Regions from separate parts of the Streptomyces sp. NPDC028308 genome, predicted to be linked through region 2. Evidence: riboswitches for the same ligand, from Rfam matches in the RefSeq annotation. Region 2 holds a riboswitch; each other region holds the start of a gene.

Region 1 (11,269 bases), on a different contig from region 2:
GCGTCGCTGAACACGCTTGTCCGAGGGTGTCCGGCGGCGGCCCACAAGGGGACGGGAACCCGCGGGATCTGTCCGTCCGGCCGTACGGACGACCGCGCGGCGGGTGTTCGACCCGGCCCGCCGGATGGCCGGATCGCACGCCCGCCCGGCCGGGACGGTGGTACCACCCCGGTCGGCGCGGCACTCCCGAACGTCCGCCGGGCCTCCGCCCCACGCGGCTCGGCGCTCCCAACGCCCCCAGCCCTCCGCCCGCACGGCTCGGCGCTCCCAACGCCCCCAGCCCTCCGCCCGCACGGCTCGGCGCTCCCAACGCCCTCCGGTCCCGGGCCCCGCATGGCCCGGCGCTCCCAACGCCCCCCCCCAGCCCTCCGCACCGCACGGCGCCCCGCCCCCGAACGCTCCCCGTCCCCCTCCGCGAGGTGCCGGATACCGTCGACGCGTGACCGAAGACCCCGTACAGCCCGCCCACCCGAGCAGCACCCCCGCCGCGAACACCCCCACCACCGACGCCGCCCCCGGCGCCGATGTCCCCGCCGCCCCCGGCGCCGGTGCTCCCGTCCCCGAGCTCTTCAGCTGGGAGTTCGCCACCGATCCGTATCCGGCGTACGCCTGGCTGCGTGAGCACGCTCCCGTGCACCGGACGCGGCTGCCCAGCGGGGTGGAGGCCTGGCTGGTCACCCGGTACGGGGACGCCCGGCAGGCCCTCGCGGACGGACGGCTCAGCAAGAACCCGGCGCACCACGACGAACCCGCGCACGCCAAGGGCAAGACCGGCATCCCGGGCGAGCGCAAGGCCGAGCTGATGACGCATCTGCTGAACATCGACCCGCCGGACCACACCCGTCTGCGCCGTCTGGTCAGCAAGGCGTTCACGCCCCGGCGGGTGGCCGAGTTCGCGCCCCGCGTCCAGGAACTCACCGACCAGCTCATCGACCGGTTCGCCGAGCGGGGCGAGGCCGACCTCATCCACGACTTCGCCTTCCCGCTCCCCATCTACGCCATCTGCGACCTGCTCGGCGTCCCGCGCGAGGACCAGGACGACTTCCGGGACTGGGCCGGGATGATGATCCGGCACGGCGGCGGGCCCCGCGGCGGTGTCGCCCGGTCGGTCAAGAAGATGCGCGGCTACCTCGCCGAGCTGATCCACCGCAAGCGCGAGGCGCTCCCCGACGTGCCGGGACCCGGCGAGGACCTGATCTCCGGGCTGATCCGGGCCTCCGACCACGGCGAGCACCTCACGGAGAACGAGGCGGCGGCGATGGCCTTCATCCTGCTGTTCGCCGGCTTCGAGACGACCGTGAACCTGATCGGCAACGGGACCTACGCGCTGCTCACCCACCCCGAGCAGCGGCGGCGGCTCCAGGACTCGCTCGCCGCCGGGGAGAGCGCGCTGCTGGAGACCGGCGTCGAGGAACTCCTCCGCTTCGACGGGCCCGTGGAGCTCGCCACCTGGCGCTTCGCGACAGAGGCCGTCCGGATCGGCGGCCAGGACATCGCCGCGGGCGACCCCGTCCTCGTCGTCCTCGCGGCCGCCGACCGCGACCCGGAGCGGTTCGAGCAGCCGGACGCGCTGGACCTCTCCCGCCGTGACAACCAGCACCTCGGATACGGGCACGGCATCCACTACTGCCTCGGTGCGCCGCTCGCCCGGCTGGAGGGGCAGACCGCCCTGGCCACGCTGCTGACCCGCCTGCCGGACCTGCGGCTGGCCGCGGACCCGGCGGATCTGCGCTGGCGCGGCGGGCTCATCATGCGCGGACTGCGCACGCTGCCGGTGGAGTTCACGCCGCCCCGGTAGCGGTGGCGGCGGCCCGGCCGGAGGGCACGCGATCCGTTTCGCGGCCGGCACCGACAGGGGCGAAGTGCCACAACCGGGACATGCGGCGGGAGTTCGCACTTCGGCGGCGCGAGCGTGGTGCCCGGTCAAACATGACACACCGTCAAAACTGTGATCTTCACGTGATCTGCGCTGCATCGACTTGTGACAAGCGTTCGAGTGCCGATACGTTCACGCATCAACGCGATGGATCTTCCGTCGCGTCTGTCACCGCTGTCTCCGAAAGGCCCACCGCATGCTCTCCGGGAACGGTCGTCACCGTCGCCCCCGCCAGGCTCCGGCAATCATCGTCGCGGCCGGCGTCACCGGATCGGCAATCGCCATCCCGTTGCTCGGCGCCACCGGCGCGAGCGCAGCCGACGGCACCACGTGGGACCGGGTCGCGGAGTGCGAGAGCGGCGGCTCCTGGAGTGCCGACAACGGCAACGGGTTCTACGGCGGCCTCCAGATGACCCAGGAGAACTGGGACAAGTACGGCGGCCTCGACTACGCGCCGAGCCCCGACGAGGCGAGCCGCTCGCAGCAGATAGCCGTCGCCGAGAAACTGCTCGACGGACAGGGCCTGGCGGCCTGGCCCACCTGCGGCCCGCTCTCCGGCCTCAGCAAGAACTCGGGTTCCGTCGAGGTCGACACGGGGGTCGCCGACGACGCGTCCTCGTCCCCCGACGCCTCCCCGTCCGATTCGTCCGCGAAGGGTAACTCGTCCGGTTCGGGCGGTCTGTCGACCGGCGGCACGAGCGCCAAGCCTTCCCCGTCGGGGTCCGGCAAGGCGGCGAAGTCCGACGCGTCCCCGACGCCGGAGGAGAGCGAGTCGCGGGACTCCGGTACCGCGGACAAGGGCAAGGCAAAGGCTGACGACTCGGACAAGTCGGGTCGTACCGGCGGCTCCTCCACCACTCCGAGCACCCCCGCGAGCGAGGGCACCGGCACCGGCAAGCACCGCGGCGCCAGCGCCGAGCGCACCTCGGACACCGGAGTGGACGCCGGGCGTCAGAAGGACTCCGCGGGGCGCCACGCCGCGCGCGACTCGGGCGCCTCCGACGACACCTCCGAGGGCTCGTACACCGTCCGTCTCGGCGACAGTCTCACGAGCATCGCCGACTCCCTTGCGGTCAACGGCGGATGGAACGAGCTGTACACGGAGAACGAGAAGACGGTCGGCTCCGACCCGGACCTCATCCTCCCCGGTCAGAGCCTTGAGGTCGCGGGAGACTAAGCGGTCGTCAGGCGGCGAATCGGGTACAAAACAGCGGTAGTTCACGTCATGGTTCACACCGCAATGTCCGGTTTGGTGAGAGTGAGAGATGGGTCTCAGAAGCCCTGATCGTCTTTGAAATTCCGGCCGTCGCGTGTCTACGGTCGTGATCGCTCGCCACAGCGGGCCCCGACGGTCGCAACGCCGAATCCTGCCAGCGGCCGCCCGGGAACAGTCGTCGCGTCAAGCGCCGTAGGCAGGAGCGGGGGACCCAAGGTAAGTGCCGGGCCCGGGAGTTGTGAGACACCCGGGAACGGCTTGGGGTGAAGCCGTGCGCCATGTGCGCACGACCGGGCACTCACCCGCCCGAACCCGACAGCTCACCTCGCAGGCGTCGGTGAGGGGATCACTTCATGCTGCGTAACAACAAGGCCAAGCACCGTCGCCCGTCCAAGGCCACCCGTGTCGCCGCGCTCGCCGGTGTCACCGGTGTCGCCATCGCCGCCCCGCTGATGGCGGCCGGCAGCGCCTCCGCCGCCACCACCTCCGAGTGGGACGCCGTCGCCCAGTGCGAGTCCGGCGGCAACTGGTCGATCAACACCGGCAACGGTTACTACGGCGGCCTGCAGTTCTCCGCCTCCACCTGGTCCGCCTACGGCGGCTCGGCCTACGCCTCCACCGCCGACCAGGCCTCCAAGTCCCAGCAGATCGCCGTCGCCGAGAAGGTGCTGGCGGCGCAGGGCAAGGGTGCCTGGCCGACCTGCGGCGTCGGCCTGTCCGGCGCCTCCACCGGCGGCGGCGCCGCGGCCGACACCGGCTCGCAGAGCACGGCCCAGCCGCAGCAGCAGGCGCCCCAGTCCCAGGACCAGCGCGCCTCGCGTTCCTCGGAGCGGGAGACCGCCAAGAAGACCGTCGAGACCCCGACCGGCAAGAAGGTCGAGAAGGGTGACGGCGAGTACAAGGTAGTCAAGGGCGACACCCTGAGCTCCATCGCCGCGGAGAAGCACGTCAAGGGCGGCTGGCAGAAGCTGTTCAAGCTGAACAAGGACATCGTCGACGACGCCGACTTCATCTTCCCCGGTCAGCAGCTCCACCTCAGCTGACACCGGCTGACGCCGGGCGCACGGCCCGGTCACGGCCCTCCCTCATGCGGGGGCTCCGCCATGGAGACCCCGTGAGGGCCGCCCCCGTCCCCACGGGCTCCCCGCTCCGGTGCGTGTTCCCCCGTACGCACCGGAGCGGGGCTTTTTCATGCCCGCGCCGGACGCGCCGCTCCGTCGCGGATGCCTGTACGGGACAGGTTTTTGTTCCGTTCGGAAACAATTTACTCTCGGTTCTGTCCATGGGGTGGTCGACCGGCTGGCCGATCGCCCGGAGCCGGTTAGGCTCATGTCGCGGAGCCGACCGCGGCTCCGTGCAGTCAGCGGGCCAAGGGGCTCCGCGTAACCGCGTCACATCCCAGAAGGAGATGCTCGTGCCGTCCATCGACGTCGTCGTAGCCCGGGAAATCCTCGACTCGCGAGGGAACCCCACCGTCGAGGTCGAGGTCGGCCTCGACGACGGCAGCACGGGTCGTGCCGCCGTTCCGTCCGGCGCCTCCACCGGAGCCTTCGAGGCCATCGAGCTGCGCGACGGTGACCCCAACCGCTACCAGGGCAAGGGCGTCGAGAAGGCCGTCCTCGCGGTCATCGAGCAGATCGGCCCGGAGCTCGTCGGCTACGACGCCACCGAGCAGCGCCTGATCGACCAGGCGATGTTCGACCTGGACGCCACCGACAACAAGGGCTCGCTCGGCGCCAACGCCATCCTCGGCGTCTCCCTCGCCGTCGCGCACGCCGCCTCCGAGGCCAGCGACCTGCCGCTGTTCCGCTACCTCGGCGGCCCGAACGCGCACCTGCTGCCCGTGCCGATGATGAACATCCTGAACGGCGGCTCGCACGCCGACTCGAACGTCGACATCCAGGAGTTCATGATCGCGCCGATCGGCGCGGAGTCCTTCTCCGAGGCGCTGCGCTGGGGCGCCGAGGTCTACCACACCCTCAAGAAGGTGCTGAAGACCAAGGGTCTGTCCACCGGCCTCGGCGACGAGGGCGGCTTCGCCCCGAACCTGGAGTCCAACCGCGCCGCCCTCGACCTCATCGTCGAGGCCATCAAGCAGGCCGGTTACATCCCCGGTGAGCAGATCGCTCTCGCGCTCGACGTCGCCGCGTCCGAGTTCTACAAGGACGGCAGGTACGAGTTCGAGGGCAAGTCCCGCTCGGCCGCCGAGATGACCGAGTACTACGAGGAGCTCGTCTCCGCGTACCCGCTGGTCTCCATCGAGGACCCGCTGTACGAGGACGACTGGGCCGGCTGGAAGGTCATCACCGACAAGCTGGGCGACAAGGTCCAGATCGTCGGCGACGACCTCTTCGTCACCAACCCGGAGCGCCTGGCCCGCGGCATCGAGGAGGGCTCCGCCAACGCCCTGCTCGTCAAGGTCAACCAGATCGGCTCGCTGACCGAGACCCTGGACGCCGTCGAGCTGGCCCAGCGCAACGGCTTCAAGTGCATGATGTCCCACCGCTCCGGCGAGACCGAGGACGTCACCATCGCCGACCTCGCCGTCGCCGTGAACTGCGGTCAGATCAAGACCGGCGCACCGGCCCGCTCGGACCGCGTCGCCAAGTACAACCAGCTCCTGCGCATCGAGGAGATTCTCGACGACGCCGCGGTCTACGCCGGCCGCTCGGCGTTCCCGCGCTTCAAGGGCTGACCCGTAGGAAGCGTCGTACGTACGTCCCCGTACTCGGTCCCGTACCGTGTGCGGGGACGTACGCACGTGACGGGCTTGTGCCGGGGAGGCGGGATTCATGGCCGTGAAGGACCGGGACCGGTTCTCCACCACGACCAGGCTGCGGCTGCTCGGTGAGCAGACGGCGGCCAGGGTCTACCGCTCCCAGACCAGGCGGCAGGCCCACCGCTCCCGTCTGACGGGCCGTGCGGCTCTGCTGGCGCTGGTCCTGTGCTCCCTCGTCGTGGCGCTCGCGTACCCGATAAGGCAGTACGTGTCCCAGCGCGCCGAGGTCGCCGAGCTGGAGCGGCAGCAGGACGAGGCCCGGCAGCGGGTCGAGGAGCTGCGTGACCTCAAGGCCCGCTGGAAGGACGACGCGTACGCCGAGCAGCAGATCCGGCAGCGGCTGCACTACGTGATGCCGGGCGAGACCGGCTACATCGTGATCGACCCGGACGCGGTGAAGAAGTCCCGCACCGACCAGGGGGCGGCTGCCCGTCCCTGGTACGCCAACGTCTGGGACGGCGTGGACAAGTCCGACCGCGCCGCCCGGTAACTGACCAGAAAGACAAGACACACGGCATGGAAACGCCCCCGCCGCCCACCCCGCGCACCGAGCCCACCGACGCGGACGTCGAGGCCTTCAAGCAGCAGCTCGGTCGCCCGCCGCGCGGGCTGCGCGCGATCGCGCACCGCTGTCCCTGCGGGCAGCCCGACGTGGTGGAGACGGCGCCCCGCCTGCCCGACGGCACGCCGTTCCCGACCACGTACTACCTGACGTGCCCGCGGGCCGCCTCCGCGATCGGGACGCTGGAGGCGAACGGCGTCATGAAGGAGATGACGGACCGTCTGGCCACCGATCCCGAGCTGGCGGCGGCCTATCGTGCGGCGCACGAGGACTACATCGCCCGCCGGGACGCCATGGAGGTCCTGGAGGGCTTCCCCAGCGCGGGCGGCATGCCGGACCGGGTGAAGTGCCTGCACGTGCTCGTGGCGCACTCGCTGGCCGCGGGGCCCGGGGTGAACCCGCTCGGGGACGAGGCGATCGCCATGCTGCCGGAGTGGTGGCGCAAGGGAACGTGCGTGGTCCCCGTCGCCGGGGCCGACTCTCCCGAGGGGTGACCGTCCCTGTGGACGCCGTTGCCGGGGGCTGCCGCCCCCGGACCCCCGCATCGGCCTGGACGGCCTCGTCCTCAAACGCCGGACGGGCTGAGAATCTCTCCCTCGCGGCGAGATCCGGGCCGCCCGGGGGAACCCGCTTCTGACCGGACGGACTTGTCCCCACACGCCGGACGGGCTGAGAATCTCTCCCTCGCGGCGAGAAGCCGGTCACCCGGGGGAAGCGGGTTCGGCCTGGACGGCCTCGTCCTCAAACGCCGGACGGGCTGAAATCTCTCCCGCACGGCGAGATCAAAGCGCTCTCTCCCGCACGGCGAGAGCAAGGCGCTCTCTCCCCCGCGGTGAGATCAAAGCCCTCTCTCCTCGTGGTGAGATCCGGGCCCCGGGGGAACCCATGACGACAGGAGACCGAACGCATGACCAGGGTCGCCGCCATCGACTGCGGTACCAACTCGATCCGTCTGCTCGTCGCCGACGCGGACCCGGCGACGGGTGAACTCGTTGACCTGGACCGGCGGATGACCATCGTCCGGCTCGGCCAGGGTGTCGACCGGACGGGGCGCCTCGCCCCCGAGGCGCTGGAGCGGACCTTCGCGGCCTGCCGCGAGTACGCGGCCGTCATCAAGGAGCACGGCGCGGAACACCTGCGCTTCGTGGCGACGTCCGCCTCGCGCGACGCCGAGAACCGCGACGAGTTCGTCCGGGGGGTCCTGGACATCCTCGGGGTGGAGCCGGAGGTCATCACCGGTGACCAGGAGGCCGAGTTCTCCTTCACCGGGGCGACAAAGGAGCTGACCGGGCGCGACGACCTGGCGAAGCCGTACCTGGTGGTGGACATCGGCGGCGGGTCCACGGAGCTGGTCGTCGGCGAGGACCACGTACGCGCCGCCCGTTCCGTGGACATCGGCTGCGTACGGATGACCGAGCGGCACCTCGTGCACGACGGCACCGTCACCGATCCGCCGACGCCCGCTCAGATCGACGCGATCCGGGCGGACATCGAGGCCGCGCTCTACCTGGCCGCGCGGACGGTCCCGCTGGACGAGGCGCGCACCCTGGTGGGCCTGGCCGGTTCGGTCACCACCGTCTCGGCGATCGCGCAGGACCTCCCCGAGTACGACTCGGCGGCGATCCACCACTCCCGGATCTCCCGCGACCGCGTCCGGGAGATCACGGAGCGGCTGCTGTCCTCGACGCACGCCGAGCGCGCGGCGATCCCCTCGGTGCACCCGGGACGGGTCGACGTCATCGGGGCGGGCGCGCTGGTGCTGCTCGCGATCATGGAGCGCGTGGGCGCGGACGAGGTCGTGGTGAGCGAGCACGACATCCTCGACGGCATCGCCTGGTCCGTCGCCTGAGGCGGTGTCCTCGCAGTGCGGTGGGGTCGCCGGTGAGGGAGTCTTTACTACTCGCCGGTAGCCTCTCTTGAGCAGGTCGGATAACGTATGAGCGTGCCGAGAGGGCTCCGGGAACCCCCGCCGTGACGTGCCGTCGGGAAAGTTCGTGAAGTTCTTCACAAGAGAATCGGTCCCGATGGGCGCGGATTCGGCCCGATGGGCCCTTCCGGGGGGCTCACCAGCCCGGTAGGGGTGCTCACGGGAGCGTTTCAGGGGTGTTGCCGGCATGTGAGGCGAGGGGCTGGTCCAGAGGGTCCGAAGGCCCGGAGTGGCAGCTCACGCGGTGTTGACAACGGTCAACGGTGGACAGTGGTTCCCTCGATCCGGCATGACCTGGGTCACGTGAGCCGCGCAGTGTAGCAGAGGCCTCACCCATGCTTGTGAAGGGGCGCACGAGCGACCCCCCAGAGGCGGGTGGATACTCGATGGCATGAGCACCACGGAGCGTCCCAGGATCCTCGTAGTAGGCGGTGGGTACGTAGGCCTGTACGCAGCTCGGCGCATTCTCAAGAAGATGCGCTACGGAGAGGCGACCGTCACGGTCGTCGACCCCCGGTCGTACATGACCTACCAGCCCTTCCTCCCCGAAGCCGCCGCCGGCAGCATCTCCCCTCGGCACGTCGTCGTCCCGCTGCGACGCGTCCTGCCGAAGGCGGAAGTCCTCACCGGCCGGGTCACCACCATCGACCAGGACCGCAAGGTCGCCACGGTCGCGCCCCTCGTCGGCGAGGCGTACGAGCTGCCCTTCGACTACCTCGTCATCGCGATGGGCGCGGTCTCCCGCACCTTCCCGATCCCCGGCCTCGCCGAGCAGGGCATCGGCATGAAGGGCATCGAGGAGGCCATCGGCCTGCGCAACCACGTCCTCGAGCAGCTCGACAAGGCCGACTCCACGACCGACGAGGACGTCCGCCGCAAGGCGTTGACCTTCGTCTTCGTGGGCGGTGGCTTCGCGGGCGCCGAGACCATCGGCGAGGTCGAGGACATGGCCCGTGACGCGGCCAAGTACTACAACAACGTGTCCCGCGAGGACATGCGCTTCATCCTCGTCGACGCCGCGGACAAGATCCTCCCCGAGGTCGGCCCCAAGCTCGGCGCGTACGGCAAGGAGCACCTGGAGAGCCGCGGGGTCGAGGTCTACCTCTCGACCTCGATGGACTCCTGCGTCGACGGTCACGTGGTCCTGAAGAACGGCCTGGAGGTCGACTCCAGCACCATCGTGTGGACGGCCGGCGTCAAGCCGAACCCGGTCCTCTCCCGCTTCGGTCTGCCGCTCGGCCCGCGCGGCCACGTGGACACCCAGCCCACCCTCCAGGTGCAGGGCACGGACTACATCTGGGCCGCGGGCGACAACGCCCAGGTGCCGGACGTCGCGGCCCGCAAGGCCGGCGTGGAGAACGCCTGGTGCCCGCCGAACGCCCAGCACGCGCTGCGTCAGGCGAAGGTCCTCGGCGACAACGTGATCTCCGGTATGCGGGGCTTCCCGCAGAAGACGTACGCGCACTCCAACAAGGGCGCGGTCGCGGGTCTCGGCCTCCACAAGGGCGTCGCGATGATCGTCATGGGCAAGATGAAGATCAAGCTCAAGGGCCGTCTCGCGTGGTACATGCACCGCGGCTACCACGGTCTGGCGATGCCGACCTGGAACCGCAAGATCCGCGTCTTCGCGGACTGGACGCTCGCGATGTTCCTCAAGCGCGAGGTCGTCTCGCTCGGCGCCATCGAGACTCCGCGCGAGGAGTTCTACGAGGCCGCCAAGCCGGCACCCGCCGTCGCGCAGGCCGCGGAGGCCCAGCTTCCGCCGGCGAAGACCGAGGAGAAGGCCAAGGCCTCCTGACCTCCGGTCGCTGAACGTCCCGAAGGGGCCTCCCGCCATCCGTGGTGCGGGAGGCCCCTTCGGCGTTCCCAGGCGCGGTGGGGCGAAAGGCCCCTCGAGCGCCCGCCGTTCGCGCGGCCCCGGCCCCAAAGCATGGTGCGTACATCTGTTTTGCCGATCCGTGACGCGGGTGAGGGACTGCGAGCGGGGACGGTTGGTGTTTACGTGGTGTTGGACGTTCCGGGATCCGTTGTCACGGAGGTGTGGCCATGCCCGACGCCGCGCTGCGGCTGAACAGCCTTTTCGAGCAGTTGCTGGGAGCCCCGCTCCCGGTTCGCATCCGCGCCTGGGACGGTTCGGAGGCGGGGCCGCCCGGCGGGCCCGTCCTCGTGATCAGGAACCGCCGCGCGCTGCGCCGGCTGATCTGGAAACCGGGGGAGCTCGGGCTCGCGCGGGCCTGGGTCGCCGGGGACCTCACGGTGGAGGGAGACCTCTACGCGGTCCTGGAGGTGATGGCCGGACTCGTGTGGGAGCGCGGTGAGGGGGCCAGGGGACTCGGCGGGGCGCTGCGCGACCCCGACGCGCGCGCGGCCGTCCGGGGCCTGCTGCGGATGGGTGGCCCCGCCGGACCGCCCGCGCCGCCTCCCGAGGAGGTCCGCGGGCGCCGCCACCTGCACACCAGACGCACCGACAAGCGCGCCATCAGCCACCACTACGACGTGGGCAACGACTTCTACGAGATCGTCCTCGGCCCGTCCATGGTGTACTCCTGCGCCTACTGGGAGGACGACGGCACCCTGGAGGGCGCCCAGCGCGACAAGCTCGACCTGGTCTGCCGCAAGCTGGACCTGCGGCCGGGCATGCGGCTCCTGGACGTCGGCTGCGGCTGGGGCTCGATGGCCGTCCACGCCGCCCGGGAGTACGGGGTGAGCGTCGTCGGCGTCACGCTGTCGCAGGAGCAGGCCGCTTACGCCCGCAAGCGCGTCGCGGAGGAAGGGCTGACCGACCGGGTCGAGATCCGGGTGCAGGACTACCGGGACGTCACCGACGGCCCGTACGACGCCGTCTCCTCCATCGGCATGGCCGAGCACGTCGGGAGCGAGCGCTACCTGGAGTACGCCCGGGTGCTGCA
Region 2 (11,269 bases):
TAGGGTCTGTCGTTTGGATCAGGCCGGCCGTGACGGACGGTTCGTCCCGGCCGACCCGAGCGGGGTCTGGTGCGTGCAGCTGCAAGGCGGAGGAGGGAGTCGAAGCGATGGGGGTCCCCCCGCTCGAGCGGAGCCGAGAGTGGGGGAGTCGGCGACCGACGACAACGCCGCAGATGTGCGTGCCAGACCCCGCGACACCGGCCTGATCCAAACGACAGGCCCTAGGCGGACGCCTGCGTCAGCGTGGCCAGCTCCGCGTCCGTCAGGGTCAGGTCGGCCACCCCGAGGAGCGCCGGGAGCTGCTCGACCGTCCGGGCGGAGGCGAGCGGCGCCGCCACCGTCGGCCGGTCGGCGAGCCAGGCCAGGGCGACCGTGGCCTGCGGGACGCCCCGGGACCCGGCGATCTCGTCGAGCGCGGCCAGCACCCGCGTCCCGCGCTCGGTCTCCAGGTGCTTGCCCGCGCCGGCGGCCCGCGCCGAGTCGACCGTCGTACCCGGGCGGTACTTGCCGGTGAGGAAGCCGGAGGCCAGGGCGTAGTACGGGACGGCGGCGAGGCCGGAGCGGGAGGCGATCTCCTGGAGCGGGCCCTCGTAGGTGCGGCGGGAGACGAGGTTGTAGTGCGGCTGGACGGCGACGTAGCGGACCAGGCCCTCGCGGTCGGAGAACTCCAGGGACTCCTGGAGCCGTTCGGGCGAGATGTTGGAGGCCGCGACGGCGCGCACCTTGCCGGCCCGCACCAGTTCGTCGAGCGTGCCGATGATGTCCTCGACGGGGACCGAGGGGTCGTCGTAGTGCGTGTAGTACAGGTCGATGTAGTCCGTGCCCAGCCGGCGCAGCGAGGCGTCGGCGGCGGCCCTGAGGGTGTCGGGCGCCAGCCCCTTGTACGCGGGGTGCGCGCCGGCCTTGGTCGCGAGGACGATGTCGGAACGGTTGCCGCGCGCGGCGAACCACCGGCCGATGACGGTCTCCGACTCGCCGCCCTCGTTGCCGGGAGCCCACGAGGAGTAGGTGTCCGCGGTGTCCACGAAGTTGCCGCCGGCCGCCGCGTAGGCGTCCAGCACGGCGAAGGACTGCGCCTCGTCGGCGGTCCAGCCGAAGACGTTGCCGCCGAGGGCGAGCGGGAAGACCTCGAGGTCTGACGGGCCGAGCTTGCGGAGAGAAGTCATGGACGATTTCAACATCGTCCGCGGTACCGCCTATTCCGCGAGCCCGGCCGGCGGACCTACGGGTTGAGGCCCTTGCTCTGCAGCCACGCCATCGGGTCGATGCCGGTGGCGGCGCCGCCCGCGTGGACCTCCATGTGCAGGTGCGGCCCGGTCACGTTGCCGGTCGCGCCCACCCGTCCGATGACGTCACCGGTGGCGACCTTCTGGCCCACGCTGACGCTGATGGACGACTGGTGGCAGAACCAGACCTCGGTGCCGTCCTCCAGGGTGAGGATGGTGCGGTAGCCGTACGAACCGGCCCAGCCCGCCTCGGTGATGGTTCCGGTGTGCACGGCCTTGATCAGCGTGCCGGTGGGCGCCGCGAAGTCGAGGCCGGTGTGGTAGCCGGAGGACCACATGGAGCCGGAGTCACCGAAGCGCGAGGTGAGCGTGTACGAGGAGGTCGGCAGCGCGTAGCTCTTGGCGAGCTCCGCGAGGCGCTCCGCCTCGGCCTTCTCCTTGGCCTCCTGCTCCGCCTTCTTCTTGGCGGCGGCGGCCTTGGCCTCGGCCTCGTCCTGGGTCTTGGCGGCTTCCTCGGCGGCCTTCTTCACGGCGGCGGCCTGAGCCGCCTCGGCGGCCTTGAGGTCGACCTGGTCCTGCTGCGACTCGGCCTGCTGCATGATGCGGGCGCGCAGGGCCTCGCCCGCGTCGGTGGTGCCTCGCGCGGTGTCCGAGTTGGTCAGTCCCGCGGTGGTGAGCGGGGTGGCCGAGCCCTTCGGTGCGCCGGCGTCGGAGCCGTCCGATATCAGGCCCTTGGCCGAGTCGGCGACCGATGACAGGTCGGGCATCGAGATGGACACCGGCGGCTTGCCGCTCTGCGCGGTGGCCATGCCGCCCGCGCCGACGGCGGCGATGACGCCTACGCCGAGGACGGTGGAGCTGCGGGCGAGTCCTCCGCCGCGCTGCTTGGAGACGCGGTGCCGGCCACGGACGGGACGGACGGAATCCTCGGTGGGATTCCACTCCTCCCAGGGGCCCTCGTCGTTGCCGCGGCCGTAGCCGAAGGTGTTGCTCTGCTGGTCACTCGGCGCGAACGAGGTTGACTGGGCAGGCCGGTTGGACGCCACGTGGGCGCGCTCCTTTCCTTCCTTCTCGCCTACCGGGTTAGCTGACGGGTTCGGAGCAGGAAGGTCTCCTACGCGCGTCGACCAGGGTGCACCGCACCGCGGAAGACGCTCGATTCACCCCAAGTTGGTGGTTCCCCGGTTCCCTTGCGGGATTCGGCGCGTGCGCACGGAGCCATCTCTTGTGACGGCTGGGACGACCGCGCTGCGTTATCGAACGTTAATAGACTCGGGTCCCGTATTCCAAGCTGTTCCGACTGATCATTAACGTCTTCGTCACGGACTTACGGGTCACGGGCGGTGAAAACCGGGCGAGTTGACCCTGCGGGCTAAACCTCATTTTCGCTGACGGTTCGTCAGTTGTTATGCGCAGCGGTGCTACTCGATCACTCGCGGTGACCTCGGCCCCTTCTCCCGCCCCGGTGACTCACGGCCGCCGTACGGCCAGCAGCGCCAGATCGTCCGTCGTCCCGTCTCCCGTGTGCCGGTGCACGTCCTTGATGAGGGTGTCGAGCAGCGCGTCCGGGTCGCGGAAGACCCGTCCCGCGAGACGGGCCGCGGGGTCGTAGAAGCGGCCCTCCGGGTCGCGCGCCTCCGACAGCCCGTCCGTGTAGACGAGGAGCGTCGCCCCGCCCGGGAACGGCACCACGGCGGCACGGTCGGGCCAGGTGCCCAGCTCGCCCATCCCGAGCGGCAGCGCGGAGTCCGGCCCCTCCAGCGTGCGCAGGGTGCCGTCCGCGTGCAGGAGCAGCGGCGGGGGATGGCCGCGGTTGACGACGCGCACGAAGCCGTCCCCGTGCGGGACCTCCGCGAGAACGGCGGTGGTGAACCCCTCGAAGGCGTCCAGCCCGTCGCGCCGCGTCCCCTCGCGCGCCAGCGCCCGTTCCAGCCGCTGGGCGACCGCCTCCAGCGTCGGCTCGTGCTCGGCCGCCTCACGGAACGCCCCGATGACGACGGCGACGGCCGTCACCGCGCCCATTCCCTTGCCCCGCACGTCCCCGACGACCAGCCGCACCCCGTACGGGGAGTCCTGCACCGCGTACAGGTCGCCGCCGATGAACGCGTCGGCCTGCGCCGCCTCGTAGCGCGCCGCCACCTCCAGCCCGCCGATCCGTTCCTCCGGGCGCGGCACCACGGCGCGCTGGGCGGCCTCGGCGATCTCGCGGGCGGAGGCGAGCCGCCGGTCGGTGCGGCGGACGAGCATGTTGATGAGCACGGCGAGGACGGTGACGGTCGCCACGGTGACCAGCTCGGTGACCGCCTCCGCGTGCGCGACGATGCCGAGGTCGACGTGCACGGCGAGGACGGCGGCGACCGTGGCGAGGCCGGTGAGGACCGTGCCGCGCAGCGAGAGCAGCGGCGCGGCGACCAGGGGCGCGGCCGTGAAGAAGGGGGCGGCCGTGAACTGCGACGGGGTGAGGTAGTCGTAGAGGACCCCGGCGACGATCAGCAGCGCGGGCAGGGCGCGCACCACGGTGCGCGCGTACGAGATCCGGCGGGCGGGCCGCTCCGGGGCGGGCGGTGACGGGACGCCCAGTCCGGGATCGGGCACCGGATCGCCGGGCAGCCGTCCCCCGGCCCGTTCGCGCCCTCCGGGAAGCGGTTTCCGGCCGCCGTCCACGAGGCCCGCTCCGAGGTCCGGCCCGCCGCCGGGCACGCGGTCACGGGGGTCTGGCGCGGCCCGGTCGTCGGCGTCGGAGAACCGGCCGCCGGCCCCGCCGGACCCCGGTTCCTCCGGCCGTCGCGCGCCACCTCGCTGCCCCACCCGTCCAGGCTTCCCGCCACGGGGGCGGGCGGCGACCGGTGTGGACCGACCGGATGACACCGATGGGAGCGCCGGCGGGCCCGGCCCGGGAAACGACTCAGGGCCGGAACTCGATGATCCGAGTTCCGGCCCTGGGCCTTCAGTAGCGGGGACAGGATTTGAACCTGCGACCTCTGGGTTATGAGCCCAGCGAGCTACCGAGCTGCTCCACCCCGCGTCGTTGAGACCAGTGTACGCCATCGGCGGGGGCGCGGACGCACGCCTGCACCCGGCCACCCCCGCGACCTGCGAATTCGGCTCCTGCCGGGGGTCAGGCGGCCGGGTTCCCGGCGTGGGTCAGGGTCTCCCAGGACACGAACAGATCGTCCGTTCCGGCGGGCCGGGTCCGTTCGACGAGCTTGCGGGCGGCCGGGACGCGGACGTCGAGCCGGCCCTCCAGGTGGTTGAGGGCGACCTCCATGTCGGGCCCCATGTCGCGGTCGACCTTGCCGCCGCACAGCCAGCCGGGCGGCGTCTCGCCCAGCTGGTAGCGGGCGTGGAAGGTGAGCGCCGCGCGCAGCCGGTCCTCGACCTCGCGGTACAGGTCGACGCCCTGGTGCCAGGCGGTCTCGGCGATGTGGGCGGTGGCGGCGAGCGCGTACCCCACGTGCTTGAAGTTGCGGCAGGTCTCCTGCGCGACCCCGTCCGTGTAGCGCTTCTGCCCGAACCAGTACGTCGTCATCTTCTGCGGGGTGTCCACCGTGCCGCCCGCCGGGGCCATCGGCAGCTGCCCGTCCTGACGCAGGTAGAAGTAGGCGGGGACGCGCTGCCGGAAGCGCGCGAGCGCGGCGTCGAAGGCCCGGTGGTCGTCGAGGAAGACGGCGATGCCGATGGCGGCGTCGGTCATGACGAGGTCCCAGTTGCCGTTGAAGTCCGGGACCGGCTTGGTGACTTCGGGCTGGTACACCGTCCGCAGCATGCGCCGGAACCGCTCGACGCCCGCCGCCGGCCAGTGGGCCTTCGTGTGCCGCACGATCTCCCCGGCGCGGGCCCAGGTCGATCCCGCCCAGGCGGTCTGCAGTCCGGCGTTGGCCTCGGTGTGCCGCCGCACCCGGTCCGACCAGGCGTCCATGATCTCGATCGCCTTGGCCGCGTGCTCCGGCCGGCCGGTGACGCTCCACAACAGGGCCTGGGTGTACGCCGCGATGGCGTCCTCGCGCTCCTCGACGCAGCCGCGCCCGGCCCGGGTGTCGGGCGGGCACGCCACGGTCGCGTACGGCTTGGCCTGCCACTTGTACGACCCGTAGCGGCTGTCCCGCATGCCGAGGAACGCGCTCACCCACGGCTGCTCGCCCTGGTCCACGTGCCGCCGCACGTTGTCCAGCTGCTCCCGGCTGACCAGCACTCCGGGGTGCTCGAACGCCCCGTCCTCGGGCCGCGCCCGCACCGCCGAGCGCGCGTGCGAGGACGTCCCGCAGGACGCCAACAGCCCCATCAGCAGCGGTGCGAGCAGCACCGCCGTCACCCGCCGCCCCACTGAACGCATCGCCTCGACCTCCGGGTCCGCCGCATCGACTCCCTCGCAGCCTGACCCCTCGGCCGCCCGCCCGCAGGATGGCTTAGCCCGTCCGGCAGGCGGCCCCGGTCACGCGGCGGGCGGCAGCAGGTGCCGGTTGGGCGCCTTGGCCGCCTCCTCGTACTCCGGCAGTACGACGACGTCGGCGCCGCCCGCCGTCAGGACCCCGCTGCCGTCGGCACCGGCGACGAACGTGTCGGGCTCCCGCCAGGCGGTGACGACGCGCCGCACCCCGGCGTCGAGGATCAGCCGGGCGCAGGGCGCGGGCCGGGACGCGCGGCGGGCGCAGGGCTCCAGGCTGCTGTAGACGGTGGCGGTGGCCAGGCGCGGGTCCGCCGGGTCGGTCCTGGCGAGGGCGGCCTCCTCGGCGTGCTCCACCGGGTCGCCCTGGCGCGAGTACCCGCGGGAGATCTCGGTGCCGTCCGCCGCGACGACGACCGCGCCGACGCTGAAGGCGGTCTCCGAGGGCGGGCACTGGGCGGCCAGTTCGCAGGCCAGTGCCAGCCAGCGCCGGTCGGCGGCGGTGGCGAGCGGTCCGGTGCCGGGGGCGGTGGGGACGTAGCGCATGAGGACGACGTCCCCGACCGGCCGGGTCTCCACCAGGCTCATCCGTCCAGCCGGGTAGGGGCCGGGGCCGAACATGCGGGGTGCGTCGGGCTCGCCCACGAGGAGCGGGGCGAGGACCAACTGCAGTTCGTCTGCGAGGCCCTGACGCAGCAGCTGGGTGTGCACCCGGCCGCCGCCCTCCACCATGAGCCGCCGGACACCGCGTACGTCGTGCAGGTGCTCCAGGACGGTCCGCCAGTCCAGTTCGGGGCCGGCCGCGACGATCTCGACGCCGAGTCCGTGCAGCGCGGCGGCTGCCCGGGCGGCCCCCGTGTCCGTCGTGTAGACCGTCTTGTCGCCGCCGGTGTGCCAGAACCGCGCCGCGGGGTCGAGGTCGCCGGACCCGCTGACCGTGACCTTGAGCGGGTACTCCGGGCGCCCCGCGTCGAGCCGCGCCCGCCGCCGCTCGGCCGAGTTCACCAGCAGCCGGGGGTTGTCGGCGCGGATGGTGCCCGCGCCGATCAGGATCGCGTCGCTGGACGCCCGTACCTCGTCGACCCGGTCGAAGTCGGCCGGCCCCGAGAGCAGCAGGCGGTCGGGCCCGGTGTCGTCCAGGAAGCCGTCCAGGGAGACGGCGGCGGACAGCAGGACGTGGGGGTGGGGCATGGGCGCACTCTCCGGCTCCGAGCGCTCGGCTCGTGGTGGTTCGGGTCAACGACAACAGCGCCCCACCCGGCCGAGGCCGCGTGAGGCGCTGTGCGTGGTAGACCCTGTGGGACTCGAACCCACAACCAATGGATTAAAAGTCCACTGCTCTGCCAATTGAGCTAAGGGTCCACGCAACGGCTCGCGCCGATGCATCCCCGAGCATAGCCGGACGCGGCCGGGACTCCGATCGGGTATCGGTGACCCGGCCGCGCCGGGGGGTCTGAAGTGGGCGGGAAGGGTCAGGGATCGACCGGTTCGGGTGCGCCCGCACGGGCGGCCTCACGGGCGATGGTGCGTTCGTGGCCGGGGTTGAGGAACCAGTGGCGGGCCGAGACCAGCCACCAGGTCGCGGCGAAGCCGAGGACGACGAGGACCGCGACCGGGGCGTAGTTGAAGGTCTCCCAGGTGACCGGCGAGACCTGCGGCAGCATGAAGAGGACGGTGATGACGGCCACCCAGGCGACGGAGACGATCCCGATCGCCCGCGACCAGCGGCCCAGGTGCCAGGGCCCCCGCTCGAACGCCTCGCCCTTGCGCAGCCGCAGGAGCGTCGGGATGACGTACGCGATGTAGAGGCCGATGACGGCGATCGACGTCACGGCCGCGTACGCCGTCACGTTGATCAGGTACGGCAGGCCGAGCACCAGGGCGCCCAGTGCCGCCAGCCAGACCGCCGCGACCGGTGTCCTGGTCCGCGGGTTCACGGTGTGCCACACCTGCGAGAACGGCAGCGCGCCGTCCCGCGAAAAGGCGTAGATCATGCGGCTGTTGGCGGTGACGGAGGCCATCCCGCAGAAGAGCTGGGCGCCGATGACGACCAGCAGCAGGAGCTTGCCCGCCGTCGCCCCGAGCGCGTCGAGCAGGATCTGCGCGGGCGGCGCCCCCGTGGGCGAGGCGAGCGCCTTGTCGTACGACTGGATGGCGTAGGTGAAGCCGAGGAGCAGGACGAAGCCCGCGATCCACGAGGTCCAGATGGAGCGGACGATACCCCGGGGGCCGGCCGTCGACGCGTCGTGGGTCTCCTCGGTCATGTGGGCCGAGGCGTCGTACCCGGTGAAGGTGTACTGGGCCATCAGCAGGCCGATGAGGACGACGTAGACCCCGCTGCCCCAGCCCGTGTTGTTCACGAACTCGGTGAACACGAAGGACGTGGACTGGTGGTGGTCGGGCACGAGGGCGAGCGCGCCGACGATGACCGCGACGCCGAGGACGTGCCACCACACGCTGACGCTGTTGAGGAGGCCGACGATGCGGACCCCGAAGGTGTTGAGGAGTCCGTGCAGGACGAGGATCCCGGCGAAGAGCAGGATCGTCCGGCCCGGGGTGACCTCGAAGTCGAACTGCAGGTTCAGGTAGGCGCCCAGGAAGGAGGCCGCGCCGAAGTCGATGCCGGCGGTCACGGCGAGCTGCCCGAGGACGTTGAACCATCCGGTGAACCACGCCCAGGCCGCGGCGGTGCGGGGCGGCGCCAGCCGGTGGGCCCAGAAGTACAGTCCCGCGGAGGTGGGATAGGCCGAACAGATCTCCGCCATCGCCAGTCCGACGAACAGCGTCATCAGTCCGACCGCGACCCATCCCCAGGTGATCAGGGCGGGACCGCCGGTGTTCATCCCGAACAGGTACAGCGTCAGACAGCCCGACAGCACCGAGATGATCGTGAAGGACACCGCGTAGTTCGAGAACGCGGACATGCGGCGGGCGAGGACCTGGGTGTAGCCGAGCTGGGCGAGCCGTTCCTCGTCGGAGAGGGCGGCGGAGGGGTCACGCGCCCCTGAGGCGGGTGGAGTTGTCATGCCCCCAGCGATTCCCTCACCAAGTGCCGGGCATGCGCGGCACGAAGGCCGAAACTCGACCGTGACCCGGCCGCAAAATGATCTTCCCGGACAGACGGAAGGGCCCGTACGACGTGAGTCGTACGGGCCCTTCTCCGTCAGGGCGCGAGGCCCGTCACCGGATCAGCCGTTGCGCTTCCAGCGCGGCTTCTCGTCACGGCGGCCGAAGGAGCCGGCACCGGTGCCGCGGTGGTCGTCACGACGGCCGTACGGGCGGTCGTGGCTGCCGGAGCGGAAACCGCTGGAGGGGCGGTTGTCCTGGCGGTCGCGGTTGAAGGGACGGTCGCTGCCACGGTGACCGCCGCGCTCGTCGCGACGCTCGAAGGTGCGGCCGCCTCGGTCGTTGTCACGACGCTCGAAGGTACGACCGCCGCGGTCGCCACCCTCACGACGCTCGAACGTACGCCCGCCGCGGTCGTCACGGCGGTCGTCACGGCGGAAGCCGCCACGGTCGCTGCCACCACGGTCGTCACGGCGGAAGCCGCCGCGGTCGTTGTCACGACGCTCGAAGGTACGGCCACCGGCGTTGCCGCCGCGGTCGTCACGGCGGAAACCGCCACGGTCGCTGCCACCACGGTCGTCACGGCGGAAGCCGCCACGGTCGCTGCCACCACGGTCGTCACGGCGGAAGCCGCCACGGTCGTTGTCACGACGCTCGAAGGTACGGCCGCCGCGGTCGTTGTCACGACGCTCGTAGTTGCCGCGGTCGTCGCGGCGCTGACGCGGCGCCTCGTAGGCACGCTCACGCTCGACGGGTTGCTCGGCGGCCTCGGCGGGAGCCTCGGCCACGGCCTGCTCGGCGGCGGCCGCGACAGCCGCCTCCGGGTCGTCTCCCCGCTCGCGCGCGGCACGGGCGACCAGGCGGTCGGCCTCCTCGCGGAGCTCGGCCGCGCGGCGCTGCGCACGCTCCAGCTCCTTGGTGAGCTGCGAGACCTCGCGCTCGGCCTGCTGCGCCGCGTTGCCCGCGGACTCGGCCTGGACCTCGGTCATCGAGCGGGCGCCGGTGATCTCGGCGACCTCGGGCTCGAAGGCCGTACCGGAGTTGATGATGTGACGCGAGGCGTCGACGCCCGCGTCCTCCATCAGCCGGAAGATCTGACGGCGCTGGTGCGGCAGGGACAGCGAGACGACGGTGCCGGAGCGGCCGGCGCGCGCGGTGCGGCCGGAGCGGTGCAGGTAGTCCTTGTGGTCGCCGGCCGGGTCCACGTTCAGCACGAGGTCGATGCCGTCGACGTGGATGCCGCGGGCGGCGACGTCGGTGGCGACCAGGGCGTTGACGTAGCCCTTCTTGAAGTCCTCCAGCACGCGGGTGCGGGCACCCTGCGTCATGCCGCCGTGCAGCGCGTCGGCCTTCACGCCGGACTCGCAGAGCTGCTCGGCGATGCGGTCGGCGCCCAGCTGGGTACGGACGAAGATGATCGTGCGGCCCTTGCGGGAGGCGATCGCGGCGGTGACCGGCGCCTTGTCCTTGGGCTTCACGATGAGGATGTGGTGCGACATGGTCGTGACGTTGCCCTGGGCGCTGTCGACCTCGTGCGTCACCGGGTTGGTCAGGTAGCGCTTGACCAGCGTGGAGATCTCGTTCTCCATCGTGGCCGAGAACAGCATGCGCTGGCCGCCGCCGGGGATCTGGTCGAGCAGCTCGGTGACCTCGGGCAGGAAGCCCAGGTCGGACATCTGGTCGGCCTCGTCGAGGACGGCGACCTGGACGTTCTCCAGCGAGCAGGCGCCGCGGCTGATGATGTCGCGCAGGCGGCCCGGGGTGGCGACGAGGACGTCGACGCCGCGCTCCAGGGCGTAGATCTGGTTGCCCATCGACGTACCGCCGCAGACGACCTTCATCTTCAGGCCGAGGACGTCGCCGTACGGCTGGAGCGCGTCCGCGACCTGCATCGCGAGCTCACGGGTCGGCGTGAGGATGATGCCGCGGGGCTTCTTCTTCTCGGTGTGGCCGCCGGACAGCGTCGCGAGCAGCGGCAGACCGAACGAGAGGGTCTTGCCGGAGCCGGTGCGGCCTCGGCCGAGGATGTCCTTGCCGGCCAGGGCGTCCGGGATGGTCGCGGCCTGGATCGGGAAGGGGGCGGTCACGCCGTTCTGCGCGAGCTTGCGCACGACGCCCTCGGGGAGACCCAGAGTGGCGAAGGTGACCTCGGGAGCGGACTCCGCGGCCGGCGCGAGCTCTACGACGTCGGCGCCCTCGGTGTCGATGTTCTCGGGCACGACGACGTGATCAGTACTGGAAACAGACATGCGAAATGCGAACCTTCCGGAGTTCTACGGCACGCGCCCAAACTCCGTGAAGTCGCAATCGACCGCCTCTATGCGGTCCGGCCACGGCAAGGGAGAGTACGCGCCACGCGGCGCTCTCTGTTGGCGCCGGGCAATTGGTATCAAACGATCTACCACCATACGCACCCCTCCACTCCCCTGGCAAACCGCGTCCCCCCCTCACGCCCCCCACACCCCGATTTTCCCCACCCAAATCCCCCATCCCCCCAGCTCAGCGCCCCGCACGTCCCCCACGTGAGCATCATCACCCCCTCCTCCGAAGGCCCCGCCACACGCCCCCAGCGCCGCAGCCGAGGTCGAGGCAG
Region 3 (8,140 bases), on a different contig from region 2:
CCCTGTACATTTTTACAGGAGTTCTTCAGAGGAGGCGCGAGCCATGAACGAACCGTCCGCCCGCCACGTCCCGCCCGACCTCACCGGACGCCCCGGCGCGGGCTCCCGGACACCGGATCCCTACGCGAAGCTGCTCGACGAACGGATCGTGTTCCTCGGGACGCCGATCGACGACACGTCGGCGAACGACGTGACGGCTCAGTTCGTGCACCTCGAACACCGGGCGCCGGACCGGGACATCTCGCTCTACATCAACTCCCCCGGCGGCTCGTTCACCGCGATGACGGCGATCTACGACACGATGCGGCAGGTGTCCTGCGACGTGGAGACCGTCTGCCTGGGCCAGGCCGCGTCGACGGCCGCCGTGCTCCTCGCCGCGGGCACCCCGGGCAAGCGGCTCGCGCTGCCGGGCGCGCGTGTCCTCGTCCGCCAGCCGTCGGCCGCCGAGCCGGTGCGTGGGCAGGCGAGCGATCTGCTCATCCACGCGGCGGAGACGGCCCGCACCCGCGACACGCTGGAGGAGTTGCTCGCGCGGCACACGGGGCGGAGCCGGGAGCGGATCGCCGCCGACATCGAGCGGGACACGGTCCTGGACGCCCCGGCGGCGGTGGCGTACGGGCTGGTCGACCGGGTCGTGCCGCGCCACCGGTCCTCGCGCCCCGCGACCGGCGGAAGGTGAGGCGCCGATGCTGCCGCCCGAACTGCCTCCCCTGCCCGCGCTGACCCGCGCCGAGGCGGAGCTGATCGACCGTTACCTCGACGTCGTCGACCTGCTGGGCCGGATCAATCCGGCCCGCCCCGGGGACACCTACCGCGGCCTGCGGGCCGCCCAGGCGCTGGTCGTGAAAGCCGCCGCACTGCGGGACGCGCTCACTCTGATGCACCAGCGGGGCGAGAGCGAGGTCCACGCGCCGACCCTGGCCCAGGCCCTGCGGGTCCTGGACGGTGAGCGGCGAGCGGCCAGGGTCACCCTGCCGCCCCCGGCGGACAACTGACGCACCCCCATCCCGGGCCGGTCCCCGCCGCCGGCGCGCGGTGTCCGGCCCGGGACACAAACGCACCAAAAGGCGTACCCCCCAACGGCGTAGACGCGCCCCCTTTTTCCAGCCCTCCCGAGTTGCGCAACGCGCGTACACCAAGGGCGGAATGAGGCGTTCCGCCGCAGGTGCGCGCATGGTCGACACCCCCAACCCCCGTTCGAAATGGGGGGTGTCCACCCGAACGGGTGAGTGGTGAGTAACCCCACAAATCCCCGGTTCCGTTCGGATTTTCCGACATCCATGAGTGAAGATCCCTCCGACGACAAGCCCCCGCCGCAGCGGCGGGGCGGTCCGGGCGGACGCCGAGTCCTGCCGCCGCCCGGATGACCGGTCGACAGAAGTGGATCGGCAGGAGTGGAGGACCCAGCACGACGGGCCGCCGGAGCAATCCGCGTGGTCCTTGGGGTGAAGCCGCACACCGCGGCCGGGCAACTTCGCCAGCCCGAATCCGACAGGTCATCCTTCACAGGCGGCTGACGAAGGGTTGCGCATGACTGCGCTCAATCGTGTCCCGTCGCTGTGGACCCGGGCCGGTACGGCCTCGGCCCTCACCATCGCCGCCGTCGGCGGCAGCCTCGTGGTCCCCGGCGTCGCATCCGACGCCGCCGCGGCCTCGACGGCGACGAAGGCACTCCAGATCGCGGCCTCCAAGAAGGGTGCTCCGTACAAGTACGGCGCGACGGGGCCGCGCCGCTTCGACTGCTCCGGGCTCACGCTCTACTCGTACAAGAAGGCGGGCAAGAAGCTGCCTCGTACGGCCGCGGCGCAGTACAACAAGACCCATCACGTCTCCGCCTCGCACCGCAAGGCCGGAGACCTCGTGTTCTTCCACTCGGGCCGGAACGTCTACCACGTCGGCATCTACGCCGGGAAGGGACGGATCTGGCACTCGCCGAAGACCGGAGAGGTCGTGAAGCTCACGAAGATCTGGACGAAGAGCGTCTGGTACGGCCGGGTCGGCTGACCCGCCCGTAGAGGGCGGCGGCGGTCGCCGTCGCCCTCCGAGGGCGTGACCGGGGCCGGAAGCGGATACACGTCCGTCCATGGCCGACCGACACCCTCACTCCGCGCGGAACGAGACGTCCCTGGAGCGCGCGGACCGCAACTTCGCCGAACTGCTCCAGGAACTGCGCGTCGTCCAGACGGGCGTGCAGATCCTCTTCGCGTTCCTGCTGACCCTGGCGTTCACCCAGCGGTTCCCGTCGCTCGACACGGTGCAGCGCGCCACGTACGTCACCACGCTGCTCCTCGCCGTGCTGGCCGCCGCCCTGTTCGTCGCGCCGGCCGCCCTGCACCGGTCGCTGTTCCAGCAGAACGCCAAGGCCACCATCGTGCGGGTCTCCTCCGCTCTCGCCTCCGCAGGGCTGTGCGTCCTGACGCTGGCCTTCACCGGCTCCGTGCTGCTCGTCGTGGACGTCACGCTGGGGCGGGGGGCGGGAATCGCCGCGGCGGCGGGGACGCTGGCCGTCTGCGTGACGCTGTGGGGCGTCCTGCCCAGGCTCGTAAGGCGCTCTCTGAGGGCGAAGGGGGCCCCGGTGGGCAAACAGGGGCAGGACGGGCCGATGGGGCGCCGGTGACGGCCCTGAGGGCCCCGGCGGCGGGGAGCGTCTCCGGACGGGGCGCGCGACGCGTACGCGGGGACGGCGTGGCCGGGTGCCGCGTCAAGGTTCCTGTCCCGCCGTGACCGGCTGGGCCGGGAGGGACCAAGGGAGCTCGATCGCGACCGTCTTGCCGCCCTCCCGGGTGGGCCGCACGCTCATCTTTCCGCCGCACTCGGCGGTGAGCCAGCGGATGATCACGAGACCGCGGCCGTTGTCCTGCTGGACGGCCGCGGGCAGCCGCTTCGGGAAGCGCGGGTGGCTGTCGGTGACGCCGATGCGCAGCTGCTCGTCGCGGTCGAGCACGACGTCGACGGTGAAGGTCGGGGACTGCCCGAGGGTGTGCTGGACGGCGTTGGTGGCGAGTTCGGACACGATCAGGCGTACGGTCTCGGCGATGTCGGAGTCACCCGGCAGACCCCACTCGGCGAGCACGCCGGTGACGTAGTTCCGGGCCGCGGAGACCGAGGCGGGATCGCTCGGCAGAGTGACGGATGCTTCCTGGTGATCTGCCATGGCGACGTCGTCCCTTTCCCACGGGACCCGTAGTCCGACACGGAGCGGATGGTTCGAGTACGGTCCCGGACTGGTGCTTCGCGCCAGACTGCCATCACCGCACGCCTCACGGGCGCCATCCACCAAGATATGCATATATCTGTCGCTCGAAGCGGTGAACTCTGCGGCGAGCGAACCCATTTGGCCGGGTCCCGGGCTCATCCTCTACCGTCGCCGTGAACGCCGCTCACCGGGCGGAAGGAGACGGCCATGCGACACGGTCCAGCGGTGCGGCGCCGCAAGCTGGGCGCCGAACTGCGCGCCCTGCGCACCCGGGCGGGACTCACGAGCGGCGAGGCGGCCCGGCTCGTCGGGTGGCACCAGTCGAAGGTGAGCCGGATCGAGACCGGCACCAGCGGGGCGAAGCCGCCGGACGTGCGCCGGCTCCTCGACGCCTACGGCGTGCAGAACCCCGGGCTGCGGGAGCTGCTGATCGGGCTGGCGGGCTCCGAGGGCGGCGGGCGCGACCACTGGTGGCACGCCTACCGCGGTGTACTCCCGCCTGCGTACCGGGACTTCATCAGTCTGGAGTCGCAGGCCAGCACCATGCGCACGCTGGAGACGTCCGTCGTACCGGGCCTGCTGCAGACACCCGAGTACGCCCGAGCGGTCACCCGGGCGGCCGTGAAGGGGCTGGAGGACGGAAAGCTGAACACGCTCGTGGAGGTACGGCTGGCCCGTCAGGACGTGCTGTGTTCGAATGCGCCGCTGGAACTGAGCGCCGTGCTCGACGAGGCGGTGCTGCGGCGGACGGTCGGCGGACCTGCGGTGATGGAACGCCAACTGGAACGGCTGCTGGAGGCGGCGCACCTTCCTCACGTGCGCCTCCAGGTCCTCCCCTTCGCGACCGGAGCCCACATCGGAATCACCGGGCCTTTCGTAATCTTCTCATTTCCGAACACTTCTGATCTGGATGTGGTTGTTCTTGACCACATGACGAGTAGCCTCCATCTCGAACGGAAAGAAGACCTCCAGGCCTATACGGAGGCCTTCAACACCCTTCGGATCCACGCCCTTTCGCCCGAGGAGTCCGTGGATTACATCGCCGCGATACGTGACGGCGCGTGAGGAGTCTTCATGTCCGCACTGCCTCGGTACGTACCTTCCAGCACGTCCCTGCACGGCGTGCGCTGGCTGCGCAGCAGCCGGAGCACCGGGATGAACAACTGCGTGGAGACCGCGCGACCGGGACCGGGCCCCTGGGCCGGGCTGGTCGCCGTCCGCGACTCGAAGAACACCGCGGGGCCCGCCCTGCTCTTCGCCCCGGCCGCCTGGGAGGGGTTCATCGCCGCCCTGGGCTGAGCCCCGCACCACCCGCCTCGCCGTACCGGGCTGGTCCCCGGGGCGTTCACCGCGTCCGGCTGATCACCCGTACGGCGTGCTCGATCTGTCCCTCGGCGAGGTCCGCGCGGGCGGTCAGCCGCAGGCGCGAGACACCGTCCGGCACGGACGGCGGCCGGAAGCAGCCGACGGCGAGACCCGCCTCCCGGCAGCCGGCCGCCCACGCCACCGCCCGCTCCGGGGACGGCGCGCGCACCGACACCACCGCGGCGTCCGGCCGGACCGCCTCCAGGCCCTCGGCCGTCAGCCGGGTGTGCAGGGTGCCCGCCACCCGCCGTGCACGTGCCGCCCGCTCCGGTTCACGGCGCAGCAGCCGCAGCGCCGCCAGCGCCGCGCCCGCCGCGGCCGGTGCGAGGCCGGTGTCGAAGATGAAGGTCCGGGCCGCGTTGACCAGATGGTCGATCACCGCGGCCGGTCCGAGGACCGCGCCGCCCTGGCTGCCCAGCGACTTGGAGAGCGTGACGGTGACGACGACGTCGGGCGCGCCCGCCAGACCGGACGCCTCCGCGGCACCGCGCCCGCCCTCGCCGAGCACGCCGAGGCCGTGCGCGTCGTCGACGACGAGACCGGCCCCGTACTCCCGGCAGGCGGCGGCGAGTCCGGCCAGCGGTGCCGCGTCCCCGTCCACCGAGAAGACGGTGTCCGACACGACGACGGCCGGCCCCTCGTGGGTGCCGAGCGCCTTGCGGACCGCGTCCGGATCGCCGTGCGCGACGACCTGTGTCGTGCCGCGGGCCAGCCGGCAGCCGTCGATCAGCGAGGCGTGGTTGCCCGCGTCGGAGACGATCAGCGAGCCGTGCGGCGCGAGCGCCGTGACGGCCGCGAGGTTGGCGGCGTACCCCGATGAGAAGACGAGCGCGGACTCGAAGCCGCAGAAGTCGGCCAGCTCCCGCTCCAGTTCGCCGTGCAGCTCCGTCGTGCCGGTGACCAGCCGGGAGCCGGTGGCGCCGCCGCCCCAGCGCCGCGCGGCCTCGGCCGCCGCCTCCGTGATCTCCGGATGGCGGGCGAGGCCCAGGTAGTCGTTGCTCGCGAGGTCGAGGAGCGGGGAGTCGGCGGGGCGCGGGCGCAGGGTGCGGACGAGACCCGCCCGGCGGCGGTGCTCCGCCTGCTCGTCGATCCACGCGAACGGCGATGCGGCCATGCTGGCGCCTCCGGGCCCTGATGAGGTCGTTTTGTGGACAGTGCACAGACCCTAGCCGCCCGGCTCGCCGCCCAGGATGTGGCAATACCCACACCTCGAACGGTCTCTGTTGTGCAAACTCTCCTTGGCCCCGGGCGGTCGCATAGGCAAGGATCGGACCTCATGGACCTGCTGAACACGCTGGTGGACAAGGGGCTTCGGCGCGAGCTGCCGACCCGGGACGAAGCTCTGGCCGTGCTGGCCACGTCCGACGACGAGCTGCTCGACGTGGTGGCGGCGGCGGGCAAGGTGCGCCGTCACTGGTTCGGCCGACGGGTGAAACTCAACTATCTGGTCAACCTCAAGTCCGGTCTGTGTCCCGAGGACTGCTCCTACTGCTCGCAGCGGCTCGGTTCGAAGGCCGAGATCCTGAAGTACACCTGGCTCAAGCCCGACGAGGCCTCGCAGGCCGCGGCGGCGGGCCTGGCGGGCGGCGCCAAGCGCGTGTGCCTGGTGGCGAGCGGGCGCGGTCCGACGGACCGTGACGTGGACCGGGTCTCCGACACCATCAAGGCAATCAAGGACCAGAACGAGAGCGTCGAGGTGTGCGCCTGCCTGGGGCTGCTCTCCGACGGGCAGGCCGAGCGGCTGCGCGAGGCGGGCGCGGACGCCTACAACCACAACCTGAACACGTCCGAGGGGACGTACGGGGACATCACGACCACGCACACGTACGCCGACCGCGTGGACACGGTGCAGAAGGCGCACGCGGCGGGACTGTCCGCGTGCTCCGGCCTGATCGCGGGCATGGGCGAGAGCGACGAGGACCTGGTCGAGGTCGTCTACGCGCTGCGCGAGCTGGACCCCGACTCCGTTCCGGTGAACTTCCTGATCCCGTTCGAGGGCACCCCGCTCGCCAAGGAGTGGAACCTGAGCCCGCAGCGCTGCCTGCGCATCCTGGCGATGGTCCGCTTCGTCTGCCCCGACGTCGAGGTCCGGATCGCCGGCGGGCGCGAGGTCCACCTGCGCACGATGCAGCCGCTCGCGCTGCACCTGGCCAACTCGATCTTCCTCGGCGACTACCTCACCAGCGAGGGCCAGGCAGGCAAGGCCGACCTGGAGATGATCGCGGACGCCGGCTTCGAGGTGGAGGGTGCGGGCGAGGTCACGCTGCCCGAGCACCGCGCGCCGGCCGGCGGGTGCGGTTCCCGGGAGAGCGCGGGCTGCGGCTCGCACGAGGGCGCGGGCTGCGGGTCGCACGCCGAGGCGGGCTGCGGGTCGCACGAGGGCGGCGGTGGCGGCGGTGTCTGCGGGTCGGCCGCCGCGCCGCAGGCGAGCGAGGCGCGGACCGACCTCGTCGCGGTCCGCCGACGGGGTGCCGGAACGGACCTCGCGCCCAATGCCTGAGCTGTCCGTGCCGGAACTGCTCGACCTGGACCGGCGGCACGTCTGGCACCCCTACGGTCCGATGCCGGGCCGTCAGACGCCGCTCGTCGTGGAGTCGGCGAGCGGCGTGCGGCTGCGGATGGCCGACGGTTCGGGCGAGCTGATCGACGGGATGTCGTCGTGGTGGTCGGCGATCCACGGCTACAACCACCCGGTCCTGAACGACGCGGTGCGCGGCCAGCTGGACCGGATGAGCCATGTCATGTTCGGCGGGCTCACCCACGAGCCCGCCGTGCGGCTGGCGAAGCGTCTTGTCGACATGTCTCCGGAGGGCTTGGAGCACGTCTTCCTCGCCGACTCCGGTTCGGTCTCGGTCGAGGTCGCCGTCAAGATGTGCCTCCAGCACTGGCGTTCGCTGGGCCGTCCCGGCAAGCAGCGGCTGCTGACCTGGCGCGGCGGATACCACGGCGACACGTGGCAGCCGATGTCCGTGTGCGATCCCGAGGGCGGGATGCACGAGCTGTGGCAGGGCGTCCTCCAGCGCCAGGTCTTCGCCGACGCGCCCCCGGCCGCGTACGAGGAGTCGTACGCCGAGCACCTGCGTGAGCTGATCGGGCGGCACGCGGACGAGCTGGCCGCGGTGATCGTGGAACCGGTGGTGCAGGGCGCGGGCGGGATGCGCTTCCACTCCCCCGAGTATCTGCGGGTGCTGCGCGAGGCGTGCGACGCCCACGACGTGCTGCTGGTCTTCGACGAGATCGCGACCGCGTTCGGCCGCACGGGCACGCTGTTCGCGGCCGAGCAGGCCGGGGTGACGCCGGATGTGATGTGCGTCGGCAAGGCGCTGACCGGCGGGTACGTGACGATGGCGGCGACACTGTGCACGGCGCGCGTCGCCGACGGCATCTCGCGCGGCGAGGTCCCGGTGCTGGCCCACGGGCCCACGTTCATGGGCAACCCGCTGGCGGCGGCCGTGGCGTGCGCCTCCATCGACCTGCTGCTCGGGCAGGACTGGCAGACCGAGGTCAAGCGCATCGAGACCGGCCTGCGCGACGGGCTCGCGCCGGCGGCGGAGCTGCCGGGGGTGCGGGACGTGCGGG

The links. Region 2 has a riboswitch for cyclic di-AMP ahead of ACZ4VA_RS32150 (M23 family metallopeptidase). Riboswitches for the same ligand answer to the same signal wherever they lie in the genome.
Region 1: it holds a riboswitch for cyclic di-AMP, as region 2 does, so the genes downstream of both, ACZ4VA_RS23510 (transglycosylase family protein) here and ACZ4VA_RS32150 (M23 family metallopeptidase) in region 2, are expected to answer to the same signal.
Region 3: it holds a riboswitch for cyclic di-AMP, as region 2 does, so the genes downstream of both, ACZ4VA_RS13095 (C40 family peptidase) here and ACZ4VA_RS32150 (M23 family metallopeptidase) in region 2, are expected to answer to the same signal.

What each region holds. Positions count from the first base shown of each region.
Region 1 is NZ_JBVHTO010000010.1:87,051-98,319, reverse strand. It holds gene ACZ4VA_RS23520 (cytochrome P450 family protein) at 440-1,798, shown strand; gene ACZ4VA_RS23515 (LysM peptidoglycan-binding domain-containing protein) at 2,073-3,053, shown strand; cyclic di-AMP (ydaO/yuaA leader) riboswitch at 3,271-3,441, shown strand; gene ACZ4VA_RS23510 (transglycosylase family protein) at 3,446-4,135, shown strand; gene eno (phosphopyruvate hydratase) at 4,501-5,787, shown strand; gene ACZ4VA_RS23500 (FtsB family cell division protein) at 5,885-6,361, shown strand; gene ACZ4VA_RS23495 (DUF501 domain-containing protein) at 6,388-6,927, shown strand; gene ACZ4VA_RS23490 (Ppx/GppA phosphatase family protein) at 7,341-8,282, shown strand; gene ACZ4VA_RS23485 (NAD(P)/FAD-dependent oxidoreductase) at 8,752-10,158, shown strand; gene ACZ4VA_RS23480 (class I SAM-dependent methyltransferase) at 10,407-11,269, shown strand, end outside.
Region 2 is NZ_JBVHTO010000015.1:21,030-32,298, forward strand. It holds gene ACZ4VA_RS32145 (aldo/keto reductase) at 222-1,166, opposite strand; gene ACZ4VA_RS32150 (M23 family metallopeptidase) at 1,223-2,272, opposite strand; cyclic di-AMP (ydaO/yuaA leader) riboswitch at 2,284-2,441, opposite strand; gene ACZ4VA_RS32155 (PP2C family protein-serine/threonine phosphatase) at 2,697-4,034, opposite strand; tRNA gene ACZ4VA_RS32160 (tRNA-Met) at 4,178-4,251, opposite strand; gene ACZ4VA_RS32165 (alginate lyase family protein) at 4,345-5,559, opposite strand; gene ACZ4VA_RS32170 (dihydrofolate reductase family protein) at 5,659-6,801, opposite strand; tRNA gene ACZ4VA_RS32175 (tRNA-Lys) at 6,897-6,972, opposite strand; gene ACZ4VA_RS32180 (amino acid permease) at 7,083-8,636, opposite strand; gene ACZ4VA_RS32185 (DEAD/DEAH box helicase) at 8,799-10,925, opposite strand.
Region 3 is NZ_JBVHTO010000005.1:115,774-123,913, reverse strand. It holds gene ACZ4VA_RS13105 (ATP-dependent Clp protease proteolytic subunit) at 44-679, shown strand; gene ACZ4VA_RS13100 (hypothetical protein) at 687-995, shown strand; cyclic di-AMP (ydaO/yuaA leader) riboswitch at 1,363-1,527, shown strand; gene ACZ4VA_RS13095 (C40 family peptidase) at 1,531-2,004, shown strand; gene ACZ4VA_RS13090 (DUF6328 family protein) at 2,084-2,617, shown strand; gene ACZ4VA_RS13085 (ATP-binding protein) at 2,702-3,154, opposite strand; gene ACZ4VA_RS13080 (helix-turn-helix domain-containing protein) at 3,404-4,261, shown strand; gene ACZ4VA_RS13075 (DUF397 domain-containing protein) at 4,271-4,495, shown strand; gene ACZ4VA_RS13070 (8-amino-7-oxononanoate synthase) at 4,542-5,675, opposite strand; gene bioB (biotin synthase BioB) at 5,838-7,061, shown strand; gene ACZ4VA_RS13060 (adenosylmethionine--8-amino-7-oxononanoate transaminase) at 7,054-8,140, shown strand, end outside.